3 regions of the Sporosarcina trichiuri genome follow, and region 2 is predicted to be linked to each of the others. Evidence: predicted binding sites of a transcription regulator. Region 2 holds the regulator's gene; each other region holds the start of a gene.
What was found. The regulator LexA, encoded in region 2, represses DNA repair genes until DNA is damaged. The targets are predictions, from matches to a motif close to CGAACATATGTTCG.
Positions count from the first base shown of each region.

Region 1: uvrB (excinuclease ABC subunit UvrB) is a predicted target of LexA. The motif match lies at 2,353-2,366, and genes of this name have one in related genera.
Region 3: QWT68_RS08660 (YhjD family protein) is a predicted target of LexA. The motif match lies at 2,257-2,270, and genes of this name have one in related genera.

Region 1 is NZ_CP129119.1:259,126-263,357, reverse strand. Features, by position in the region: gene uvrA (excinuclease ABC subunit UvrA) at 1-291, opposite strand, end outside; gene uvrB (excinuclease ABC subunit UvrB) at 298-2,280, opposite strand; gene QWT68_RS01545 (IDEAL domain-containing protein) at 2,415-2,648, opposite strand; gene QWT68_RS01540 (ABC transporter permease) at 2,725-3,933, opposite strand; gene QWT68_RS01535 (ABC transporter ATP-binding protein) at 3,917-4,232, opposite strand, start outside.
Region 2 is NZ_CP129119.1:1,245,910-1,250,141, reverse strand. Features, by position in the region: gene QWT68_RS06665 (trimeric intracellular cation channel family protein) at 1-158, opposite strand, end outside; gene QWT68_RS06660 (methionine gamma-lyase family protein) at 278-1,540, shown strand; gene lexA (transcriptional repressor LexA) at 2,061-2,681, opposite strand; gene QWT68_RS06650 (LysM peptidoglycan-binding domain-containing protein) at 2,869-3,183, shown strand; gene QWT68_RS06645 (YneB family resolvase-like protein) at 3,187-3,846, shown strand; gene QWT68_RS06640 (DUF896 domain-containing protein) at 3,911-4,144, shown strand.
Region 3 is NZ_CP129119.1:1,649,009-1,653,240, reverse strand. Features, by position in the region: gene QWT68_RS08675 (sensor histidine kinase) at 1-792, shown strand, start outside; gene QWT68_RS08670 (response regulator) at 819-1,493, shown strand; gene QWT68_RS08665 (nuclear transport factor 2 family protein) at 1,555-2,160, shown strand; gene QWT68_RS08660 (YhjD family protein) at 2,288-2,647, shown strand; gene QWT68_RS08655 (competence protein ComK) at 2,616-3,164, opposite strand; gene QWT68_RS08650 (M20 metallopeptidase family protein) at 3,351-4,232, opposite strand, start outside.

The DNA of each region.
Region 1 (4,232 bases), 990 kb from region 2:
GCGCGGGTTGCGGCTCGTCGTCTTCTGATCGATCGAGATTGCCGGAGACAGCCCTTCGATCAGGTCGACATCCGGCTTGTCCATCTGCCCGAGGAACTGACGGGCATAGGAAGACAGTGATTCGACATAACGGCGCTGGCCTTCGGCATAGATCGTGTCGAAAGCGAGGGATGATTTCCCTGATCCCGAAAGGCCGGTCATGACGACGAGCTCATCACGCGGAATGGTGACGTCGATATTTTTCAAGTTATGCGCACGGGCGCCCTGAATATAGATTTCTGTATTTTTCATGCTTCCTCACCTTTCTGCTTTCAATTCCAGGATCGTATCCCGAAGTTCTGCCGCCCGTTCGAAATCGAGTGCTTTTGCTGCATCTTTCATTTCTTTCTCGAGCGATGCCAGCAGGTCGGCTTTCTCTTCTTTGGTCAGTTTCTTTCCTTCGGTGACTTTCTCCACATACGAAATCGTTTCATCAGCAGCCTGTGTGGCTTTGATGACATCACGGATTCCTTTTTGGATTGTCTTCGGAGTAATGCCATGTTCTTCGTTGTATGCCATCTGGATCTCACGCCGCCGCTGTGTCTCCTCGATAGCTTTTGTCATGGAATCCGTATATTTGTCAGCGTACATGATGACGCGGCCTTCCGAATTCCTCGCAGCCCGTCCGATCGTCTGGATGAGCGAACGTTCCGAACGGAGGAAACCTTCCTTGTCCGCATCGAGGATCGCAACGAGCGACACTTCCGGTATATCGAGCCCTTCCCGGAGCAGGTTGATGCCGACCAGGACATCGTATGTACCGAGCCGCAGTTCCCGGATGATTTCGATCCGTTCCAGGGTTTTGATCTCCGAGTGGAGGTAGTTCACTTTGACGCCGGCTTCTTTCAGGTAATCGGTCAGATCTTCCGACATCTTTTTCGTAAGCGTTGTTATGAGCACCCGCTCGTTGCGTGCGGCACGCTCGTTGATTTCATCCAGAAGGTCATCGATCTGGCCTTCGATCGGCCGGACTTCGATGATCGGATCGAGCAGCCCTGTCGGACGGATGATCTGTTCGACCATCTCAGGCGTGTGTTCGATTTCGTAAGGACCGGGTGTCGCCGAGACATAGATCGCCTGGTGGATATGCTTCTCGAACTCTTCGAACATGAGCGGACGGTTGTCTAGGGCGGACGGCAGGCGGAAGCCGTGCTCCACAAGCACTTTCTTCCGCGCCTGGTCGCCGTTGTACATCCCGCGGATCTGCGGCAGGGTGACGTGGCTTTCGTCCGCCACGATGAGGAAGTCATCCGGGAAATAGTCGAGCAGCGTATAGGGTGTTTCCCCCGCTTCGCGGAGGGACAGATGGCGTGAATAGTTCTCGATACCGGAACAGAAGCCCATCTCCCGCATCATTTCCAGGTCATAGCGTGTCCGCTGCTCCAGACGCTGCGCTTCGAGGAGCTTGTCGTTCTCCCGAAGGATCTTCAGTTGTTCTTCGAGTTCCGCTTCGATGCGTACGATCGCTTTCTCCATTTTCGCTTCGCCTGTGACGAAGTGGGAATTCGGGAAGATGGCGACGTGCTCACGCTCGCCGACGACTTCGCCTGTCAGTGCGTCGATTTCCCGGAGCCGGTCGATTTCATCTCCGAAGAATTCGATACGGATACACCGTTCGTCCTGCGACGCGGGGAAGATCTCGACCACATCGCCGCGCACACGGAATGTCCCGCGTGTGAAGCTGACATCATTCCGTTCGTACAGGTTATCGACAAACCGCCGGAGCAGCTGGTTCCTGTCGATTTCCATGCCCGGACGGAGGGAGATCATGTGGGAACCGTATTCCTCCGGGGACCCGAGGCCGTATATGCAGGACACCGACGCGACAATGAGGACGTCGTTGCGCTCGAACAGCGCAGCTGTTGCGGAGTGACGCAGTTTGTCGATTTCGTCATTGATGCTCGAGTCTTTTTCGATATACGTATCCGTCTGCGGCACGTAGGCTTCCGGCTGGTAGTAATCATAGAAACTTACGAAGTACTCCACCGCGTTGTCCGGGAAGAACTCCTTGAATTCACTGTACAGCTGCCCGGCAAGTGTCTTGTTGTGGGCGATGACCAGCGTCGGCCGGTTGATCTCCTTCACGACATTTGAAACCGTGAAAGTCTTTCCGGTTCCTGTCGCCCCGAGCAGTGTCTGATGCTTTTCGCCGTTCTCCACGCCTTCCACCAGCGACCGGATGGCGGCGGGCTGGTCTCCCTGCGGAGTATATGGCGCCTGCAGGCTGAATGTTTCTTTCACTGAACGTCACTCCCTAGTATTGCTCGTATTCCTTTAGTTTAGCACATTCCCGTTCTTCTCCAAAGCAAAAAGCGAACGTACGTTTTTTCTCACAAAAAAAGCTGCACGCGGTAATTGCGTGCAGCCAGAAGCATTCAATTTTCATCCAAAGACCGGAGCGAAGACGTCAGCTTACGGAACGCCAGCTCGTCACGGCTGTCCAGGGCGCTGTCGATATCACCGAGCAGGCGCACCCTTGTCTGTTCACGGTGAATATGGTTCAGAAACAAATCGATGTAGATATCATTCAGCAGTTTCTCCGCCTGCATAGTGGAACTGTTCTGTCCAACGGCTTTGAGGAACTCAGCATGTGAATACTTCTTCTCCATCCTTCTTCACCTCGGAACTCTTTTTTCCATTGTACCGAAATCAGAGCTGTCTTTGCAAGGACTTTTTCGAATATTCCTACTCCTGTTCACTTGTACCTGTCAGACGGATGGTCGCCTCCGAAACGATCAGGACGATGCCCCCGAGGAGAACCGGTGTCAACGACAGCCCGTGGAGGATGAACGCCGGGACCATGACAAGGACGGCCTGGAGCCATTGAACCCGCTCCGTCAGTCGGAAGATCTCCCTGCCGCGGGTTTCTTCGGCATGCGGGAACAGGAGATCCATCCGGAATTCATCGCCGCCGCGCAGCGCCTGCAGCGTCTGGATCGCCGATGCAAAGGCGAGCGCCCCAATAAAGATGAACGCGACCGCCGGAAACGGGATGAACACAGCGCCTGCCATCGACAGCATTGTCAGACGAAGCCACAGCCAGAACGGCTCATCCGTCCTGATGAACGTCCGGCGCAGCAGGAATGCCTGTGCATCCGTCGTTTCCACGGCGGGATCGCGCATGAACAGGCCGAGCCACGACCGTTTGCTGACTGACCCTTTCAGATGGGGCACATCCGTGAAGTAATTTGCAAAACGGTAGAACCCCATCATCCTGTTCTGTTCAAGCTCGATGAAGTGGGTGTACGGGAACGGCTTTCCGGCCGCGCGCCTCACCCAGTATACATAGTAGGCAGCAAATATGACTGCCGCCCCTGCCGCCAGAACCCAGGAGGCGGTCAAGACTCCGTAAATGGTGATTGTCCCCGCCAGGAACCGGATAGCACGGTCCACCCAGATCCCCTGCCCTTCTTCGGCACCGCGAAACGCGAATTCTGAGCGCACATTCAGCCAGACTGCGCCGAGAATCAGGATGAACAGCACGAGATACAGCGGTTTACTGCCCAATCCATACGCACTCAGCATCGGCAGCGAAACGATGAACAGGATGACCGGTAGCGGCAGCTTCGAGAAGAATGTCCACGTCAGGGCACGTCCCATATAAGCAGGCAGTTCCGTCTCCAGAGGCAGCAGATAGACGGCATCCGCCGGTTTCAGCAGTGTGACAGGCGTTGCCAGCGTTATCACCGCGGCAATCAGGACAGCGGCAATCCAGGCGGCCGGTAATCCAGGCGGCACATCCTTCAGCCATTCACTGTATGCATAGCCGGCGGCTCCGATCGAGAACAGCAGGACGATCGCCAGGTGTCCGGTGAAGACATACTGTAAATAACGCTGCAGCTCTGCTGCATATTTCCCGAACCGGTTCCCCCACAATTCACGTAAGCTGTTCATGGTCCGCTTCCTCTGTCATTGCAATATAGAGATCATCCAAGGATGCATCCGGCCGCCCGAACGCTCTCCTGAGATCGTCCATCGTCCCCGACGCACGAACCCGGCCTTCGTGCAGCAGGATGATCCGGTCGCAATGCTTTTCCGCTGTCGCCAGGACGTGTGTCGACATGAGCACTGCAGCCCCCCGCTCCGTCCGTTCCGTCAGCTGGGCGAGCAATGACCGGATACCGAGCGGATCCAGCCCGACAAACGGCTCGTCAATGATATACAGAGACGGTTCTGCCAGGAAGGCGCACATG
Region 2 (4,232 bases):
ATGCCGATCACCAGATTACGCACAGTCCCTCCGCCGAAAGCGGTCACCATCCCGAGGATGTACACCCCGAACATATCAAAGTCCTCCTCCATTGCAACAATTGCGCCGGAGATGGCAAAAGCAGCAGTCCCAATCAGACTGAAAATGTCCCAAGTCACCGAATCGTGCCTCCGTTCTTATAATGTGCAGCTGCGCCAGCCGGCTTCATTCATTTACCGGCGGCGTCTGAACTGCTAAAATGGATTGTATATCTATGGACAAGAATGGAGCATCCTGAATGAGTATACAGCAATTGAACAACGAAATCCTTGCGCGCGCAGAAAAGATAGAGACGGAAATACGGCCATATTCGCAGGAGACGGAGCGGATCGCCCTGTTCAACCAGCAGAAAGTGCTTGCCACATTCCGTAACAACCGCGTCAGCGACTTCCATCTGAATGGCTCGACCGGATACGGCTATGACGACTCAGGCCGTGAAGTCCTCGAACGGGTGTATGCGGATACGTTCGGTGCGGAGGATTGTCTCGTCCGCGGTCAGATCATCTCAGGCACACACGCCATCGCCATCACGCTTTTCGGCATTCTGCGGCCGGGTGATGAGCTTCTTTATATTACCGGGAAACCATACGACACGCTGGAATCCATCGTATCCGGAGGGGACAAGGATACCGGCTCGCTGAAGGATCTGAATATAAGCTACCGTCACGTCGATCTTCTGGATGACGGCAGTGTCGATTTCGACGAAGTCGAGCGGCAGATCCGCCCTGAAACAAAGATGATCGCCATCCAGCGCTCCCGCGGGTACGCAGACCGTCCGTCGTTCACAATCAGCAAAATCCAGGAGATGGCGGAGCGCATCAAATCGAAGCACCCCGGCCTCATCCTATTCACCGACAACTGCTACGGTGAATTCACAGAAGAACTGGAACCGACCGAGGTCGGCATCGATATCATGGCCGGGTCCCTCATCAAAAACCCGGGAGGCGGTCTTGCGCGTACAGGCGGCTATATTGCCGGGCGCGCGGATCTGATCGAGAAATGCAGCTACCGGATGACTTCCCCGGGACTCGGCGCGGAAGCCGGCGCGAGTCTCGACACGCTTCGTGAAATGTATCAAGGTTTCTTCCTGGCACCGCACGTCGTCAGCCAGGCGGTCAAAGGGGCACAGTTCACCGCGGGCATGCTCGCCTCCTATGGACTGGAGACAGCGCCGCATTTCTCCGCCAAGCGGACTGACCTGATCCAATCCGTCTCATTTGCCAGCGCTGAGCAGATGATCGCATTCTGCCAGACCATCCAGGAAAACTCGCCGATCGACGCCCATGTCAGCCCGGTGCCGTCGTACATGCCGGGATATGCCGATGATGTCATCATGGCGGCCGGTACGTTCATCCAGGGCTCCAGCATCGAACTGACAGCGGACGGTCCGATCCGGCCGCCATACACGGCGTACGTCCAGGGCGGCCTCACCTACGAGCACGTCAAGGCGGCCATCCTGAGTGCGGTCGGCCGACTGGAGGAACTGGGTCTTATCAAGTGACAGGCCCGGGCGACTGCCGGAACTTGTCCTGGTCGCTAACGACATCTTGAACACGATCATGAAACAGGGATAATGATCATAAATTTGTAAAAGTGATCATAAATCCGCAATAGTGACCATAAAAACAGGAAAGTGATCATAAATCCGGATTTCCGCTCATAAACACGTGGAAGTGATCATAAAATCCGAAAAGCGCTCATAACTTCACATACCGGCACCCGCCGGTACGCGGCCCGTACCCCGTTCCTGCAGCAGACACGGCCGCGCAGAAAAGGAGCAAGCCAAGGATCGGATTTGCCGGCTGCGCTTCGCTCCGCGTATTCGGAGCGGGAGCGGAGCAGAGAGGTTCACTGGAAGATAAGGGATCATAAACTAAGCAAAGTGATCATAAATCACGATATGCACTCATAAACTTCCCGGAATGCCAGCCGGCCTGCGCAAGCTGCCGCCTGCCGGGGGAAACCTCAAAAAACAGCACGGACGCCATGAAAACGTGACGTCCGTGCTGTTTTTTGCTAATTCAATGGATGGTACGATACACGCCGACGACCTTGCCGAGAATCGATACATTTTCGACAATGATCGGATCCATCGATGAGTTCTCCGGCTGCAGCCGGAAATAATCTTTCTCTTTGAAGAAACGTTTCACTGTCGCTTCATCCTCTTCAGTCATCGCGACGACGATTTCACCGTTGCTCGCAGTGTGCTGCTGCTTCACGACGACACGGTCGCCGTTCAGGATTCCTGCTTCAATCATACTCTCCCCCATGATCTCCAGCATGAAAAGGTTGTCCTCTGAAGTACCGAACGAGTCGGGAATCGGGAAATATTCTTCAATGTTCTCGATTGCGGTGATCGGCAGTCCTGCCGTGACCTTTCCCACAAGAGGGACATGTACGACACCTGTCTTGAGTTCGTCGGCATCTTCCTGGCCGAGAACTTCGATCGCACGGGGCTTTGTAGGATCCCGTCGGATAAGACCCTTGCTCTCTAGCCGGGCAAGATGGCCGTGGACGGTCGAACTCGAGGCCAGACCGACCGCTTCACCGATTTCACGGACGGAAGGCGGATAGCCCTTCTTCTGGACTTCGTCTTTAATGAATGACAGGATGTCTTCCTGCCTTTTTGAGATCTTCTTCAAACGTGTTCACCTCTTCGCTGATTTCGCAGTCATTGGCAGCGCTGCGGCCTGTTTCTATAAAAATAGTATAACAGGTGTTCGTACATATAGCAAACACAGGTTCTAATTTCAAGGTTGACTTCCAAACCTCTGTTCGCATATAATAAAAACAACGAAGCGAACGTACATTCTGAAAGGGGTTTTTTTCATGGCTGCCATCTTGAATAGGAATAAAAATATCATCGGGGCTTTTGCGGTTTTGACAGTCCTAACATTCGTCCTTATACTGAAATTCTCAGTTCCCAATGAATTCGTCGAGGTGACGGTCATCCAGGGGGATACATTATCAGCGCTTGCAGAACGGTACTCGGGAGAGATGCCCGCAGACCGGTGGATCAGGGAAGTTGCAGCATTGAATGATCTGGACGGAGCGGCGATCATGGCAGGAGAAGATCTCAAGCTTCCTTTACAATCGTATCAGGGGGCCGATGATGTTCGGCTTGTCTTCGCAGAGGAGGAGTGAACTATGGGCAAGGCAGGGCGCTGCGTCATCTATTGCCGTGTAAGCACAGATAAGGATACTCAGGAAATGTCGCTCTCCCGGCAGCAGGAAGAGCTTGAAAAGCTGGCGGACGAGCTTGGCTTCACCACTGCGGCTAGTTTCGTCGACAGGCACAGCGGCTATGAACTCGATCGTGAAGGTCTGCTCGATCTGCTCGATTTCATACGTGACGATTGTATCGGAGCCGTCCTGGTGCAGGATGAGACGAGGCTCGGGAGAGGGAATGCCCGTGTCGCAGTCCTTCATCTGCTGGCCAAGACAGGTACTTCGGTATTTACGAATCATGACAGCGGACCGCTGGAACTGAATGAGATGGACACGATGCTGCTCGAAATATTGGCGATCGTGGAAGAGTACCAGCGCAAATTACATAATGCAAAGATCAGAAGAGGGATGAGACGGGCTGTGGAAGCGGGATACCGCCCTGAACGCAACTTGAGGAACCAGGGGAACGCGGAAGGCAGGGAACGGATCGATACGCCTGTGCAGGAGATCGTCTCACTGCGGGAAAAGGGACTGACGTTCGAAGAGATCACGTCTGTCCTGAAGGGGCTCGGCCACCAGGTCAGCAAGGCCACTGTGCATCGCCGTTACCAGGAATATACATCTGAGCATGGAGACTGATTGGTTGCACTTCCGCCTGTAATTGTATACGTTAAAATGACGGAAACGAACAGGAGGGATTCAATTGCTGGAAGACAAGAAAATCAAGCGGATCAACGAACTTGCAAAAAAAGCGAAAACGACCGGATTATCGGTCGAAGAGGCGAAGGAGCAGTCACAGCTGCGGAGTGAATATCTGAAGACATTCCGCTCGACGATGAGGGATACGATCGAAAATGTGAAGGTGATCGACCCCGATGGGAACGATGTCACGCCTGACAAGGTGAAAGACGCAAAAAACAGGAAATTCCTGAATTGAGCCGGAAATGCTCATGACCACCGCAGTTTGTATTCCTGCGGTTTTTTCATTACAATGAAAGAGGAAACTAGTTTCATGAAGATAACTT
Region 3 (4,232 bases), 400 kb from region 2:
CTCGACCGCCGCCTGGCGGAGCTGCTCCACACGATCGAACGTGCGGATCAGCTCGTGAACCAAGTGTCCACAGTCATTAATTACCTGACATCGGACTTGAAAGATGTAGGGGAAGCACTCGAGACCGCACGGCATAAGGAAGACTTCGCAATCCGGATCATCCAGGCCCAGGAAGAGGAACGCAAACGAGTTTCCCGGGAAATACACGACGGTCCTGCGCAAATGATGGCCAATGTGCTGATCCGTTCAGGGCTTGTTGAGAAAGTGTATGAACAGAAAGGGCCGGAGCAGGCGCTGATCGAGTTCAGGGATCTGAAGGAGATGGTCCGCAGCTCATTGTATGAAGTGCGGAGAATCATATATGATCTACGGCCGATGGCAATCGATGATCTCGGCGTTGTGCCGACTTTGAAGAAGTATCTGTCGACATTGATGGAATACGAACCTGACGTCCGGATCCATTTCCAGAGCATCGGCGAAGCAAGCCGCTTCGAATCCAGTTTCGAAGTAGCGGTGTTCCGGATGGTCCAGGAATCCGTCACGAACGCTATCAAGCATGGCAACAGCCGTGACGTCTGGGTGAAAGTCGAATGGCTGTGTGAATCCATGAATGCACTTATCAAGGATAACGGCAGCGGCTTCGATCAGAATGAAGTGAAAGAGAAATCATTCGGGATCATCGGGATGAAAGAGCGTATCGACCTGCTGAAAGGTGAGCTGAAAATCACCTCTGAAGTCGGCAGGGGGACAAGCGTCTTCTTCACTATCCCGTTCAGTCCCGATTCGAAGTGAAAATAGAGGCAGTGGAGGGAACGAAAATGACAAAGATCTTAATAGTAGACGACCACCAACTATTCCGGGAAGGTGTGAAGCGGATTCTTGCATTCGAAGATTCGTTCGAAGTGGTAGCCGAAGGGGACGACGGCAGTGAAGTGTTCACTCTGTATGAAGAACACCGTCCGGATGTCGTCCTGATGGACATCAACATGCCGCGCATGAACGGTATCGAGGCGACAGAGCAATTGACATCCAAATACCCGGATGCGAAAGTCATCGTCCTGTCCATCCATGATGATGAGTCGTACGTTTCTCAGGCACTGAAAACCGGTGCACTCGGCTATATGCTGAAAGAGATGGATGCGGATGCAATCGTCCAGGCGATCAAAGTTGTGGCGGCAGGGGGATCGTACCTGCATCCGAAAGTGACGCACAACCTTGTGACCGAATATCGCAGATTGAGCGAACGCGAGCATAAAGGCTCGTTCCATCAGCACGAAATCCGCCGTCCGCTCCACCTGCTGACGAAGCGGGAATGTGAAGTGCTGCAGCTGCTGACGGACGGCCAAAGCAACCGGGCGATCGGTGAGACACTGTTCATCTCCGAGAAGACGGTCAAGAACCACGTGTCCAGCATCCTGCAGAAGATGAATGTCAACGACCGGACACAGGCAGTCGTCACGGCCATCAAGAACGGCTGGGTTGAAGTCAAGTAAGGACAACAGAGCAAAGGGCCTCCGACTGGATGGTCCTTTTGCTGTGAGAGGGGATGGACTGATGAAGAAAACGGCAGTATTGTTCGGAACAGCAGCATTGGTGCTGACGCTCGGTGCGTGCGGCGGTGAAGACAGCAGCGAAAACAGCCAGGGATCGGTCAATGACGGGGAACAGACGAATGAATATGGCAGCATCGATCACGGCGTGAAAGATAAAGGGACGGAAATGGAAGGCAAGGACGGGGGCGACGTCGGCTTCAGCCTGAACGGCGGCGATATCGAAGAAGCATCCGGTGTCCCGGAAGATCAGAAGGAAGCGATCGAAAAGGCGTTCAGCGAGTACATCGATACACTGAATGCCGGCGATGTGGATGCGTACCTTGCCACACTTTCCGAAGAAGGCTATGACCTCGGCGAAGAACGTGCGGCGACCGAGGAGCTGCTTACTGAAAATGAGCTGACACGCACTCCGGAGGACTTGACGATTGTCGAGTATACGGAGGATGAAGCGCAGGTCTTCACGGTGATGAAGACGGCCGTCAAGTCCAAGGCAAGCGGTGAAGAGGACGTCAGCAGCGGACGTCAGGTGACGGTCATGAACCATGAGGACGGCAACTGGAAAGTGAAATCGGTCCACTACATCGGAGACTTGGAGAAGGAAAAATAAACTGAACAGAAGAAACAGTCCGCTGGCAGAATTATCATGCCGTTTACGGACTGTTTTTTGTTGCAATGAAAGAGGGGATGGCGTACACTCCTAATAAGAACACTTGTTCGTTATGGAGGGATGGACAATGCCTGCACTGCAGAAAGAAGAGGTCGCCAATCTGGAGAACATGATTTACCTGCCCATGCTGCTGACAGTCCTGGAACGGGACCGCCAATCGATCGAGCAGGGGAATTTCAAACTGAAAAAGCCGTATTTGGCGCTCGTGGACGATGTGACCAGGAAGGTGCACAGGGAGCTTGGCAATACGGCTGCCTACCTGCGGATGCACCGGATGTCCGTCATCAAAGGGAAGACGGATGACATTTTCACCGAATACACATTCCTGCATGACAGGACGGAAGATCGGCGCCGCTACTTGAATGTGCGGCTGCGCAACCGTACGGAGGAACTGCTCACTCGGTATCTCCGGCAACAGGATATGTGAAACTGCCATGCTGGGCGACCACCATCCGCGGACGCTGAAGCATGAACTGTTTCTTTTCGAAGTCCCGTTCGAGCAATGCGGCAAAAGCGAACTGCCGCCACATCGTCGGTGTCGAAACATTGACTTTCACTATACGGCCATTTTCAAGATGGATGGAACAGCCGGAGGACTCCTCCTTGAAGTCGGTGATGGCGTGGTACGAAATCCACATGTTGTCATCCGAAGCCGGCGACATGGTCGGCAGGAAGATGTACGGTGTGTCGAATGCGTGAGCGACGACGATCGGCGTCTTATGACGGTTGCCGAGTGCCCGGCGGGCGGTGAGCGTACGGGTCTTCAGTGAGGAGCCGTACAGCTCGCATGTCTTCCGAACGATCTGGATCGGTTTCTTCGGCAGGGAGAATTCCGTATGCCGTTCAATCACACGGGTCGTCGTCTTGAAATCTGCATGGATGGGCTGCAGAACGAACGTATCCGAGTTGATGAGGTAATTGCCGAATTGCTGCTGTGAGTGCATCTTTATCCCTCCTGCTGAGTAGGTTCTTAATTCTCATTATATCGGAAGCATCTGGAAATGCAATTTAATAAAAAGAAAAGTCGGAAAAGTGAAGATAAGCTGACCGATACTGTCGGAAAAGACAGTTCGATCAGCTTATCAGTCGGAGTTTATGTTTCCGCGGCCGGAAAAGGAGCCGGTATCCGCTTATTCCTGCGAACGCAATGCCGCTGCGCCGAGCGTTTTGGCGGCAGTCAGCATTGCGGATTCGTCAAAGTCGAACATCGGGTGGTGATGCGGGTAGGCCGATTCCGGCTGGGCGCCTGTGAAGAAGAAGGTGCCGGGCACCTGCTCCAGATAGTAGGCGAAGTCCTCGCCGCCCATCTGCGGCACCATCTCAACGACCGACTTCACGCCAGGAACGTCCCGGGCGATGTCCCGGAGGAATTCAGTCTCCTGTTTATGGTTCACGACTGCCGGATAGCCGCGCGTGTAGGTCACGTCGATCTTTGCATCGTGCATGAGGGCGGTGCCGTCCGCAATACGCTGGATTTCCCGTTCCATCAGATCCCGGATTTCGGGGGAGAATGTCCGTACCGTGCCGAGGAGCTCCGCCTGATCGGCAATGATATTGAACGCGTTGTCGGATATGAACGAACCGATCGTGACAACGGCGGATTCGATCGGGTCGACACGCCGGGATACGAGCTGCTGCAGATTCGTGACGAACTGGGAGGCGATGACGATAGCGTCCTTCGTCTGATGAGGGGATGCCCCGTGGCCGCCCGCGCCTTTCACCGTGATCTCGATCCGGTCGGCAGCCGCCATGATCGGCCCGCTGACATACTGGACCGTATTCGCTTCAAGGAGCGACCAGAGGTGCGTGCCGAAGATGACATCCACACCGTCAAGGCAGCCGTCTTCGATCATCGAAATGGCTCCGCCCGGCGCATATTCTTCCGCGTGCTGGTGGATGAAGACGTACGTACCGGTAAGTTCATCTTTCAGCGTATGGATTGCCTTTGCGAGCTGGAGCAGCGCTGCTGTATGTCCGTCATGGCCGCAAGCGTGCATGACGCCTTCGACTGT